One region of the Shewanella sp. YQ_9 genome, then DNA from elsewhere that is predicted to be linked to it. Evidence: predicted binding sites of a transcription regulator. Region 1 holds the regulator's gene; each other region holds the start of a gene.
The links. The regulator sigma-54, encoded in region 1, starts transcription at its own class of promoters, with help from an activator protein. The targets are predictions, from matches to a motif close to GTTGGCACGNNNNTNGNNT.
Positions count from the first base shown of each region.

Region 2: flgB (flagellar basal body rod protein FlgB) is a predicted target of sigma-54. The motif match lies at 1,624-1,642, and genes of this name have one in related genera.
Region 3: glnA (glutamate--ammonia ligase) is a predicted target of sigma-54. The motif match lies at 1,371-1,389, and genes of this name have one in related genera.
Region 4: ACF8D4_RS10890 (flagellar hook-length control protein FliK) is a predicted target of sigma-54. The motif match lies at 1,967-1,985, and genes of this name have one in related genera.

Region 1 is NZ_JBICJO010000065.1:8,721-11,890, forward strand. Features, by position in the region: gene lptA (lipopolysaccharide transport periplasmic protein LptA) at 1-150, shown strand, start outside; gene lptB (LPS export ABC transporter ATP-binding protein) at 147-875, shown strand; gene ACF8D4_RS18065 (RNA polymerase factor sigma-54) at 971-2,434, shown strand; gene hpf (ribosome hibernation promoting factor) at 2,466-2,753, shown strand; gene ptsN (PTS IIA-like nitrogen regulatory protein PtsN) at 2,756-3,170, shown strand, end outside.
Region 2 is NZ_JBICJO010000034.1:51,930-55,099, reverse strand. Features, by position in the region: gene ACF8D4_RS11030 (chemotaxis protein CheV) at 1-522, shown strand, start outside; gene ACF8D4_RS11025 (protein-glutamate O-methyltransferase CheR) at 667-1,500, shown strand; gene flgB (flagellar basal body rod protein FlgB) at 1,676-2,074, shown strand; gene flgC (flagellar basal body rod protein FlgC) at 2,077-2,493, shown strand; gene flgD (flagellar hook assembly protein FlgD) at 2,509-3,170, shown strand, end outside.
Region 3 is NZ_JBICJO010000004.1:44,335-47,504, reverse strand. Features, by position in the region: gene glnA (glutamate--ammonia ligase) at 1-1,289, opposite strand, end outside; gene typA (translational GTPase TypA) at 1,747-3,170, shown strand, end outside.
Region 4 is NZ_JBICJO010000034.1:26,591-29,760, reverse strand. Features, by position in the region: gene fliH (flagellar assembly protein FliH) at 1-30, shown strand, start outside; gene fliI (flagellar protein export ATPase FliI) at 1-1,339, shown strand, start outside; gene fliJ (flagellar export protein FliJ) at 1,462-1,911, shown strand; gene ACF8D4_RS10890 (flagellar hook-length control protein FliK) at 2,059-3,170, shown strand, end outside.

The sequences.
Region 1 (3,170 bases):
GTAACCGCCGAGAAGATAGTCTACGACATCAACAAGCAGCAGCTGGAAGCGGAAAGCAGCGGCAAAGGCCAAGACAGGGTAACCACTGTTATCCAGCCGGAAAACTATCAGGATCTCAACAAGAAAGAACAGCAGCAGGAGCCGCAATGACCAGCACCCTGACGGCACAGAATCTGGCAAAGAGTTACAAGAAACGCAACGTCGTCAAAGACGTCAGCCTGTCGGTCAATACCGGCCAAATCGTGGGGCTGCTGGGCCCCAACGGGGCTGGCAAGACCACCACCTTCTACATGGTGGTTGGGCTGGTACAGAGTGACAAGGGCCGTATCTTCATTGACGACGACGAGCTGACCCTGGATCCCATGCACCTGCGAGCCCGTAAAGGCATAGGCTACCTGCCACAGGAAGCCAGTATTTTCCGCAAGCTGTCGGTGCATGACAACATCATGGCCGTGCTGCAAACCCGCAAAGAACTCAACAGCGACGAGCGCGAGGAACAACTCGAACAGTTGCTGGAAGAATTCCATATTACCCACATACGTGACAGCCTGGGGATGTCCCTCTCCGGCGGCGAACGCCGCCGGGTGGAAATCGCCCGGGCATTGGCCGCCAATCCACAGTTCATTTTGCTGGATGAGCCGTTCGCCGGTGTGGATCCCATCTCAGTTATCGATATCAAGAAAATCATCGAACAGCTTAAGTCCCGCGGTTTGGGGGTGCTGATCACAGACCACAATGTTCGCGAAACACTCGACGTTTGTGAGCGAGCCTACATAGTCAGCCATGGGCAGTTGATCGCCGAGGGCACACCCGCTGAAATCTTGGACAACCAGCAAGTGCGTGCTGTGTACTTAGGCGAACAATTCAGGCTATAGTTAGGATCATGTCATCCGGTGGCAATTCCGGGTATTATAGTTTGTTATTATTGAATTTTTTCCTTGAAAAATAACGAGTAGGGATTAGCGGTATAATGAAAGCGTCACTCCAGCTCAAACTGGGTCAACAGTTGACCATGACACCTCAGTTGCAACAGGCTATTCGCCTGCTGCAACTGTCGTCCCTTGAGCTGCAGCAGGAAATCCAGGAAGCCTTGGAAGCCAACCCTCTGTTGGAAATGGCCGAGGACAACCAGGATGACGCTATCGACGACAACCACAAGGAAAACGACGCCGGCGAGTTGAGCGCCAAGCAGGAAGATGGTTCCACGGTAGAAACCTCAGAGGCATTGAACAATGAGTCTATGCCGGATGAATTACCTATGGATACCACCTGGGACGAAGTCTTTACCGCCGCCAGCGCCTCAGGGCCGGCCATGGGCCGTGAAGATGATATGCCCTTCCAGGGTGAAACCAGCGAAGGTCTCTATGAACATCTGGAATGGCAGAAGAACCTGACCCCGTTTTCCGATACCGACGACGCCATTGCCACCGCCATTATTGATGCCATCGACGAGCAGGGCTATCTGACCCAGAGCACAGAGGAGATCCTCGAAGCCATGGGCAACCCTGAGATTGAGCTCGATGAAGTCGAGGCAGTACTCAAGCGGATCCAGCACTTTGACCCTGTCGGCATCGCCTCCAGAGATCTGCGCGAATGCCTGCTGATCCAGTTGCAACAGTTCAACACCGACACCCCACATCTGGCCGACGCCCGCTTGTTGATTGACGAACATCTGGATCTCATTGCTGCCCGTGACTTCCGCACCCTGATGCGCAAGACCAAGCTCAAGGAAGATCAACTGCGTGACGCCATCAACCTTATCCAGAGTCTCAATCCCCGCCCCGGCTTGCTGGTGCAGCCGATGGACGAGGAATATGTGATCCCTGATGTCAGTGTCTGGAAGAAAAACGGCCGCTGGGTAGTAGAACTCAACCCGGACTGTATGCCCAAACTCGGGATCAATCAGCAGTATGCTGCCATGGCCCGTAGCGCCCGCAGTCAATCAGACAGCCAGTTTATTCGTGGTCATCTTCAGGAAGCCAAATGGTTTATCAAGAGCCTGGAGAGCCGCAACGACACCCTGCTCAAGGTGGCCAACTGTATAGTGCAGTTCCAGCAGGGATTTTTTGAATATGGTGAAGAGGCCATGAAACCCATGGTGCTCAACGATATTGCCGAGGCGGTCGAGATGCATGAATCGACCATCTCCAGGGTCACCACTCAAAAGTATATGCATACCCCCAGGGGAATATTTGAATTGAAGTACTTCTTCTCCAGCCATGTCGGCACCGAAGATGGCGGAGAATGCTCTTCCACGGCGATCAGGGCTTTTATCAAGAAGCTCGTGGCAGCGGAAAACCAGAAGAAGCCTTTGAGCGACAGCAAGATGGCGCAACTTCTGGCAGAACAGGGAATCAACGTTGCAAGACGCACCATAGCCAAGTATCGCGAGGCTATGATGATACCACCGTCGAACCAGCGTAAGAGTTTATAAATCCACAGTTGGAAATTGGAGGAATCTTTCTATGCAAATCAACCTGACAGGACATCATATCGAGATCACCGACTCACTGCGTGACTACGTGGAAAGTAAGTTTTCTAAACTTGAACGCCATTTCGAACAGATCAATAATGTGCACGTTGTGCTCAATGTACAAAAACTGCAACAGATAGCCGAAGCCAAGATCCACCTCACAGGCGGCGAAGTCTATGCAACTTCTGAACATGCCGACATGTATGCCGCCATCGACGTTCTGATTGATAAATTGGATCGTCAGGTCATTAAACACAAAGAAAAGCTGACAAAACACTAACGATGGAACTGAGTACCATCCTGCGGCCGGAGTGCACTACCTGTGCCACTCCGGGCAGTAAGAAAAAGGTACTGGAGCTGATTAGCGATCTCGCTAGCGCCCAGTACCCCACCCTTTCCTCTCAAGCGATTTTTGAAAGCCTTTTGGCCCGCGAAAAGATGGGGAGCACAGGTATAGGTAATGGTATTGCGATTCCGCATGGCAGACTACCGGACATTACAGAGCCGATTGCCGTGCTGGTCAAATGCGAAGAGCCTATCGCCTTCGATGCCATAGACAACCAGCCGGTGGACATACTGTTCGCCCTCCTGGTGCCCGCAGATCAATGTCAGCAACACCTGAGTACCCTATCCGCCATGGCTGAAAAGCTCAGCGATAAGGCGATACTCAAGCAGTTGCGAAAATCCAGCGACGAAA
Region 2 (3,170 bases), on a different contig from region 1:
ACCGCGGTGACCGAAATCGAAGGTGAGTTGGTTGAAATTCTCGATGTTGAGAAAATTCTCGATGAAATTTCGCCGGTTAAGACAGACATCAGTCAGGAAATCGATGAATCTCTCACAATCGACAGAGAGCAGCACTATCATATTATGGTGATTGACGACTCTTCAGTGGCCCGTAAGCAGATCATTCGGGCGCTGTCTTCGTTGAACCTGCAGATAGATACCGCCAAAGATGGCCGGGAAGCGCTGGATAAGTTGAAAAGCATCGCGTCGGAGATGGACAATGTCGCCGATGAGATCCCGCTGATTATTTCAGATATTGAGATGCCGGAAATGGATGGCTATACCCTGACCGCCGAGATCCGTGATGATCCCAAACTGAAACATATCAAGGTGGTGTTGCATACCTCGTTGAGTGGGGTGTTCAACCAGGCCATGGTGCAAAAAGTGGGCGCCAACGATTTTATTGCCAAGTTCAACCCCGATGAATTGGCATCGGCAGTTAACAAGCATCTGAGTTTATAGTCGCTGTCTGCTGTGGATTTTTATGACTATAGTGAGTTTGATGTCTTGTGTTGCAAATGGGGCTGGGGTATAACGCTGACCCAGTTTTTAAATGGCGCTGCATTGAGTTGCAGCGACGTTTTCACGGATAGTTAGGACACTAAGGTGCCAGATAAATCTCTCGCAGAAACTGAGTACAATCAATTCAGGCTGTTTCTTGAACAGCACAGTGGCATTGTATTGGGTGAGAACAAACAGTATTTGGTTCGCAGCCGTTTGGCGCCTTTGATGGGGAAATATGGCTTGCCATCCCTGTCGGACGTAGTTAAGCAGTCGATGCGGCCCACCGAGCGTCAGTTACGCGCTGAAGTCGTCGATGCCATGACCACCAACGAAACCCTCTGGTTTCGGGACAAGTATCCTTTTGACCTGCTGGGCAATACATTGTTGCCCGGTTATGCCAAGCTGGGGCGACCGTTGAAGATTTGGTCGGCAGCCTGTTCATCCGGCCAGGAACCCTATTCACTGGCGATGACAGTGCTTGAATATCAGCAGCGTAAGCCGGGGGCTTTGCCGGGTGGCGCCATGATTCAGGCCACAGATTTGTCGCCGTCCATGCTGGAGCGTTGTAAAAACGCCGAGTACGATAAGCTGGCGTTGGCCCGCGGCCTGTCTGAAGAGCGCAAGCGTCAGTTTTTTGAAGCCCTGCCCAACGGCAATATGCGGGTTAAAGACAATGTGCGCCGTTTGGTGAGTTTTCGGGCCCACAACCTGCTTGAAAGCTACACCTTACTCGGCAAGTTCGACATCATCTTTTGCCGCAACGTGCTTATCTATTTTGCGCCGGAGGCAAAGGCAAAAATACTGCGGCAATTTGCTGCCGCCCTTAACCCCAAGGGGATACTGTTTTTGGGCGCCAGTGAATCGATTGCCGGGTTGACCGATGAATTCGACATGGTGCGCTGTAACCCAGGCATCTATTATCAAAAGAAAAATTAACCACCTAATTATTTGATTTTTAATTAAATAGTTTGAAAGGCTCGTCAACTTGGACGGGCCTTTTCTGTTTTACCTTTCACCCTAACGGCCATCATCTTCTTATCTGTTATCCTCCACTCTATATCTGGCACAAAGCTTGCTTTGTTTTTGTCGAGTCATTGGAGGAGGCGGTTTTATGGCGATCAGTTTCGATAAGGCCCTTGGCATACATCAATACACTCTGGGCATTCGCGCCCAGCGTGCCGAAGTGCTTGCCAGCAATATAGCCAATGCCGATACCCCACATTATAAGGCTCGGGATGTTGATTTTTCCTCGGCGTTGCAGGCGGCAAAAGGGCGGCAACAGGGGATGAGCATGGCGGCAACTTCTGAAAAGCATTTCGACCTCAAGGCGCTGACAGCCCAGCATGTGCAGTATCGGGTACCGGATCAGCCGGACACGGGTGATGGCAATACTGTCGATATGCAAAAAGAGCAGCAGGCCTTTATGCAAAATGCGCTTGAATATCAGATGTCGCTTGGGTTCCTCGACGGTAAGTTCGCCGGGATGAAAAAGGCATTGAAAGGAGATTAATCATGAGCTTGTACAATATCTTCAATGTTGCGGGGTCGGGAATGTCGGCGCAATCTGTGCGCTTGAACACCACCGCCAGTAACATAGCCAACGCAGATTCCGTCTCTTCCAGTATCGATAAGACCTACAAGGCGCGGCATCCCATTTTTGAGGCCGAGCTGGCCAAGGCCAATGGTCAACAGCAGCAAGGCGCTGCGGTAAAGGTTAAGGGCATAGTGGAAAGCGATAAACCCTTGTTGAAAGAGTATTCGCCGGATCATCCCATGGCCGATGCCGATGGTTTTATCTACAAACCCAATGTCAATGTAGTGGAAGAGATGGCCGATATGATTTCCGCCTCCCGCTCCTATCAGATGAACGTCCAGGTGGCCGATGCAGCCAAGTCCATGCTGCAGCAGACCCTGAGAATGGGCAAATAAAGGGAGACATAGCCCATGAGTGTAAGTTCAGTTAACCCCTTCCTCGACAGCATAAGTGTCAAAGGGGATTCGGAGACCAAGAAGAGCAACAATCAGCAGCTGACCCAGGAAGATTTCTTCTCGCTGCTGAGTAGGCAGTTGTCGATGCAGGATCCTTTCAAGCCTGTGGACAACGACCAGATGATTGCCCAGATGGCGTCGTTTTCTACCGTGGATGGTATCTCCAAGCTCAACGAGGAGATAGTTAACCTCAACACGGTAATGACCTCGAGTCAGGCTTTGCAGGCATCTGGCCTGGTGGGGCAGAAAGTGTTGATCCCGGCGGGCACCGGCTATGTTTCCGAGGAAGACCCGACCCTCAAAGGGGTGATCACATCGCCAGAGAAAATGCCTTCCATCAAGGTGACTGTTGAGGATGAAGCCGGCCAGGTAATCAAGACCTTTGATGTGGATGGCAGTGCCGGCGGCAACATAGACGTGGAATGGGACGGCTTGGATAAGGACGGTAAACCCGTTGAGGCTGGTATCTACACCATGAAGGCCAGCGGGGTTGTCGATGGCAAGTCCCAGGATCTTATTGTCAGTGCTTATGCCCACGTGACCAGTGTATCGCTCAACTCGGCCAGTGGCGCCGTGTTGAACCTAAGAGGTATTGGCGGGATCAGACTGGCCGACGT
Region 3 (3,170 bases), on a different contig from region 1:
GTCAGGAACTCACGGTCTGAATCCAGAGCCGCCAGGGCGACTTCCAGAGATTCGGCCACAGTCGGGATTTCCGCTGCTTCTTCGGCCGGCAGATCGTACAGATCCTTGTCCATGGCATCACCAGGGTGGATCTTGTTCTGGATACCGTCCAGACCGGCCATCAGCAGTGCTGCGAAGGCCAGATAAGGGTTGGCCATAGGATCCGGGAAGCGGGTCTCGATACGGCGAGCCTTAGGACTTGGTACCACAGGGATACGGATAGAAGCCGAGCGGTTACGGGCTGAATAAGCCAGCATCACAGGGGCTTCAAAGTGTGGCACCAAACGCTTGTAGGAGTTGGTGCTTGGGTTGGTGAAGGCGTTCAGGGCACGGGCGTGCTTGATGATACCACCTATATAGTACAGGGCAGTTTCAGACAGGCCGCCGTACTTGTCACCGGCAAACAGGTTGGTGCCGTCTTTGGCCAGTGACTGGTGTACGTGCATGCCGCTGCCGTTGTCGCCGACTATCGGCTTGGGCATAAAGGTGGCTGTCTTGCCGTAGGCATGAGCCATGTTGTGAATCACGTACTTGAGTACCTGGATTTCATCGGCCTTGTTGGTCAGAGTATTGAAGCGTGTGGCGATCTCGTTCTGACCCGCGGTAGCAACTTCATGGTGATGAGCTTCCACAACCTGGCCCATCTCTTCCAGCACCAGACACATGGCACTACGCAAATCCTGTGAAGAATCCACAGGCGCAACCGGGAAGTAGCCGCCCTTAACGAATGGACGGTGACCTGTGTTGCCTTCTTCATAGCTGGTACCTGAGTTCCAGGCCGCTTCTTTGGCATCGATTTTGACGAAGGTGCCGCTCATGTCGGTACCGAAACGTACGTCATCAAACAGGAAGAACTCTGGCTCAGGACCGATCAGCACAGTGTCGGCGATGCCGGTAGAACGCATGTACTCTTCGGCTTTCTTGGCGATAGAGCGAGGGTCACGGTCGTAACCCTGCATGGTGCCGGGCTCGAGGATGTCGCAGCGGATCAGCGCTGTGGTTTCTTCGGTGAAAGGATCCAGTACAAAGCTGCTTGGATCTGGCATCAGCACCATGTCAGATTCGTTGATCCCTTTCCAACCGGCGATAGATGAACCATCAAACATTTTGCCGTCTTCAAAGAAATCAGCATCTACCTGATGAGTCGGGATAGATACATGCTGTTCCTTACCTTTGGTATCGGTAAAGCGTAAATCAACAAACTTAACTTCCAACTCTTGCAGCTGTTGTAAAACTGATTCGACTGACATTATCAAGCCTCCGGTAGGGTAAAGGGGGTGCCCTTTGTCAACTCTTAGTATGTAGCGTCTGGCGCCTTGTTGGTCTCTATTAAGCCAGACTCATGCCAAGATGCTAAGATGTTGAAAATAAAGGGAATGGTAAAATCGAGGGCTGGCGAGGCAAGCGGGTTTGCACTATCATGGTGCATTGAGTGTTCCAAAAAGGTGCGTTCACCATAATGGTGCGTGCGCTGAATAAGCCGGATATTCATAGGTGTCTAAAAAATAATCCTGTGCGATAGCCCCTCGCTAGAGTAGAATGGCACGCTTTTTAAAGCAACCATCCGGGGAAATTGTGCTCCCCGACACGATGGCAGCCCAGGTTTTATAAGGCCTGGAAGGCAATCGCCAAGCAGTCATAAAGCGGTTGTACCATTCAATTTATATTGCTGCATCCCACAGAACAGAGATCGTAAGAGGCAAAACTGTGTTAGAGAATTTACGTAACATCGCCATCATAGCGCACGTTGACCACGGTAAGACTACCCTGGTAGACAAGCTGTTGGCACAGTCAGGAACCCTGGCAACCCGCGGAGAAGCCACCGAGCGGGTGATGGACTCCAACGATCTGGAGAAAGAACGTGGGATCACTATTCTGGCGAAAAACACCGCCATTAAGTGGAACGACTATCGGATTAACATTGTAGATACCCCAGGACACGCCGACTTCGGTGGCGAAGTAGAACGGGTTCTGTCTATGGTTGACTCTGTACTGCTGCTGGTTGATGCGCAGGACGGCCCAATGCCACAGACTCGCTTCGTGACCAAGAAGGCATTCGCCCAAGGTCTTAAGCCTATTGTGGTGATCAACAAGATTGACCGTCCGGGTGCCCGTCCTGATTGGGTTATCGATCAGGTATTTGACCTGTTTGACAACCTTGGTGCCACCGACGAGCAGCTGGACTTCCCAGTGGTTTATGCCTCTGCACTGAACGGTTTTGCCAGCCTGGATCCTCAGGACAACAGTGAAGACATGACCCCACTGTTCCAAACTATCGTTGAAAAAGTATCTCCACCGGATGCCGACGCCGAAGGCGCATTCCAGATGCAGATCTCTCAGCTGGACTACAACAGCTATGTAGGGGTTATCGGTGTGGGTCGTATCAAGCGTGGTAGCGTCAAGACCAACCAACAGGTCACTATTGTCGGTGCCGATGGCAAGAGCCGTAACGGTAAAATCGGTCAGGTGCTGGGCTACATGGGCCTGGAACGCCACGAAGTGGACAGTGCCAATGCCGGTGATATCGTTGCTATCACAGGTCTGGGCGAGCTGAAGATCTCCGACACCATCTGTGCTGTCGGTCATGCCGAAGCATTGCCACCTCTGTCTGTTGATGAACCAACCATGACTATGACCTTCCAGGTCAACACCTCTCCTTTCGCGGGTAAAGAAGGTAAGTACGTGACTTCACGTAACATCCTTGAGCGTCTGCAACAGGAGCTGGTACACAACGTGGCTCTGCGTGTGGAAGAAACCGAGAGTCCGGATCGTTTCCGCGTATCCGGCCGTGGTGAACTGCACCTGTCTATCCTGATCGAAAACATGCGTCGTGAAGGTTATGAGCTGGCGGTTTCCCGTCCTGAAGTGATCATCAAAGAGATCGACGGCGAGAAGTGTGAGCCATACGAGCAGCTGACTGTGGACGTGGAAGAAGAACATCAGGGCGGCGTCATCGAGAAGCTGGGTACCCGTAAGGCCGACATGCGCGACATGCAGCCTGACGGCAAGGGCCGTGTACGTATCGACTTCATGATCCCAAGCCGTGGCTTGATCGGTTTCCAGACCGAGTTTATGACAGCGACTTCAGGTACAGGTCTGCTGTATCACACCTTCGACCACTATGGTCCTTA
Region 4 (3,170 bases), on a different contig from region 1:
GCAGCAGCGCCGAAGCCAACTGCTGAGTGAACTCAAACACTTGGCCGAAAAGCAGGCGCCGTTTCAAGCGGTTGCCAGTGGCCAGTTGGTGCGGGTGGTTGGCCTGACGCTGGAAGCCAGTGGTTGCCGGGCGCCGGTCGGCAGTCTCTGTGCCATAGATACCATGGCGGGTAAGCTTATTGCCGAGGTGATAGGTTTTGACGATGAGCTATTGTATCTGATGCCGGTGGAAGAACTCAGGGGTGTGCTGCCCGGCGCCAAAGTGATGCCGCTCGGTGAACAAACCGGGCTCAGTGTTGGTTTGAGTCTTCTTGGTCGGGTGCTGGACGGTAACGGCCAGCCGCTCGATGGTATGGGCGCCCTGCACACAGACGAACAAGCCTCGCGCCATAGCCCGGCAATCAATCCCTTGGCCAGACGGGCGATTACCGAACCGCTCGATGTAGGCGTCAGGGCCATCAACGCCATGCTTACCGTGGGCAAGGGCCAACGTATGGGGCTCTTTGCCGGCTCCGGCGTGGGTAAGAGTGTGCTCCTTGGCATGATGACCCGTGGCACCACGGCCGACATTATTGTGGTTGGCCTGGTGGGGGAGCGTGGCCGGGAGGTGAAAGAGTTTATCGAAGAGATCCTGGGCGCAGAGGGGCGGGCCCGCTCTGTGGTCATAGCCGCCCCGGCCGATACCTCCCCTTTGATGCGCCTTCGTGCCTGCGAAACCTCGACTCGGATAGCCGAGTATTTTCGCGATCTCGGCTATGACGTCCTGCTGTTGATGGATAGCCTGACCCGTTACGCCCAGGCGCAGCGGGAAATCGCCCTGGCGGTCGGTGAGCCGCCGGCAACCAAAGGGTATCCGCCTTCAGTATTTGCCAAGTTGCCCCGTTTGGTGGAGCGCGCCGGTAATGGCGGTGAAGGGCAGGGCTCGATCACTGCCTTTTATACTGTGCTTACCGAAGGGGACGATCAGCAAGATCCCATTGCCGATGCCTCGCGGGCCATTTTGGACGGTCACATAGTGTTGTCACGGGCCTTGGCCGACTCAGGGCATTATCCGGCGATAGACATTGAAGCTTCCATCAGTCGGGTGGCACCTATGGTGATAAGCGAGGCGCACCTGGAAGCGATGCGGCGCGTCAAGCAGGTTTATTCGCTCTATCAGCAAAACCGGGATCTGATCTCCATTGGTGCCTATTCCCAAGGCTCGGATCCGCGTATCGACAACGCCATACGCCTGCAACCCGCCATGAACGCCTTTTTGCGGCAGGGGATGCGCGATGCCATTAGTTTCAGCGATTGCCAGCAAATGTTGGGGCAGCTTGCTGCCCAATGTAAGGTGTAATGCCATTCAGTGCGGGAGTTTGCGTGCTCGACAAAAATGCAGTGACAATAGGGGAGCCTGATCTCAATAGAGAGCCGGGTTAAGGCCCGTAAGGCAGGCAATTTTAAGGAATAATACTACAGATGGCTAAATCCGATCCTTTGCACACAGTGTTGAAACTGGCGGTCGAAGCCGAAGAGCAGGCGGCGCTGCAGCTTAAAGCCGCGCAAATGGAATGCCAGAGGCGTAAATCTCAGCTGCAGGCGCTGCAGGAATACCGTCTCGACTATATGAAGCAACTCGATGCCCAGCAGGGGCAGAGCATTGGCGCCTCCTATTACCAGCAGTTTCATCGATTTGTGCGTCAGGTAGATGATGCCATAGGGCAACAACTTGCCGTGGTCGCCGAGGCCGATAAGCAGCGGGGCTATAGACAGCAACATTGGCTGGAGAAGCAGCAAAAGCGTAAGGCGGTGGAGATGTTGTTGGAGAAAAAAGCCCTGCAGGCCGAAGCCAAAGCCGCCAAACAAGAGCAGAAACTCATCGATGAGTTTGCTTCCCAGCAGTTTTTCCGTCGCAAGCTCAACCATTGAGCCCATTCCGACATCCATTCCCGGACAATTCCTTAATATTCATTCTATATTTTTTGTTGGCGTGAATTTTGCTTTGTTTGAGACAGAGACATTAATTCTGACTCGGCCTATCTTTATCTATTGAGGGCCTAGGTGCTGGAGGAAGGCATGCAGCAGTTATCCAATATCCTGATCGGCAATGCGGGCGGCAAGGGAGTTTCCGCCACAGATGCACTACAATCTACTGATAACGAAGCTTTTTTCGCCGCTTATCAAGAGGCGCAGGCTAAGTTTTCGTTCGACTCGCAAGGCGCCAAGCCGGGATTTACCGCTGGCAGTCTTAACAGAGAAGGTGCCCAAGCTGAGCAGGCCGTCGATGTCTCGCTTATTCTGGGGCAGATAGCCATGGGCAAGAAATTGCCGTCTGAAGACGGCACCATAGTCACCGAAGTGGATGAGGTGAGCCTGCTGAAACAGATTGCCGCTCTCACCGGGCTCAAAGAAGATGAGATCAAGGCCATGTCTCCCGAAGAGCAGATGAAGCTCTTGGAAAACCTCAAGCAGGGGAGTGCCGAGCTTGGCATGGTAGTGACAGATAGTCTGGACGGCGCAGAGATGATTGCCGCTGACGAAGGCGACGAGAGTGAAGAAGACAGTGCCAAACTGGACGATACAGATGAGAAAGCGGCAAGCAAAGGCGATAGCAAAGCAGAGGATGAAACTATAGATGCTCCTTTGCTGGCTCTCGACAAGGCGGCTGCAACAGCGGAAAAGGCCAAGTCTCAGGAAGGCGAGCAACAAATGGGTTGGCCGGATGCTGATAAGTCAACGCGTAAGGCGGCGACTCAGGATGGTATGGCTGCAGTGGTTCGTGAAGCTGTGCTCAATGCCGCTGAGGAAAGGAGTGACAAGATCTTGGCGCAAAGCGCAATTGCCGATAAGGCCAAGACAGATACTGCCGGCAACTTGGGTGCTGCGGTGGCCGCGGCGGCAATGTCTGTTGGCGCTGACGGCAAGAGTGACAAAGCTGCAGCCAAGGATGTTCTCGCCAGCTTACTCAAGGCTGAGGTGAAAGGTACTCAGACTGCTGCCGAGGTACGAAGCCCTGTGAGTGACGCCATACATCAGGCGCTCAAGGGCGATGCGGCATCAACCCAGACAGATATCAGCCCATTCCAGCAACAGCTGCATCAACAAGGATTGCAGCCTCCCCAAAGGGGAGAGATGGCCCAATATCAACTGTCATTGAGGCAGGGGATGGAGCAATCACTGCAAACCGC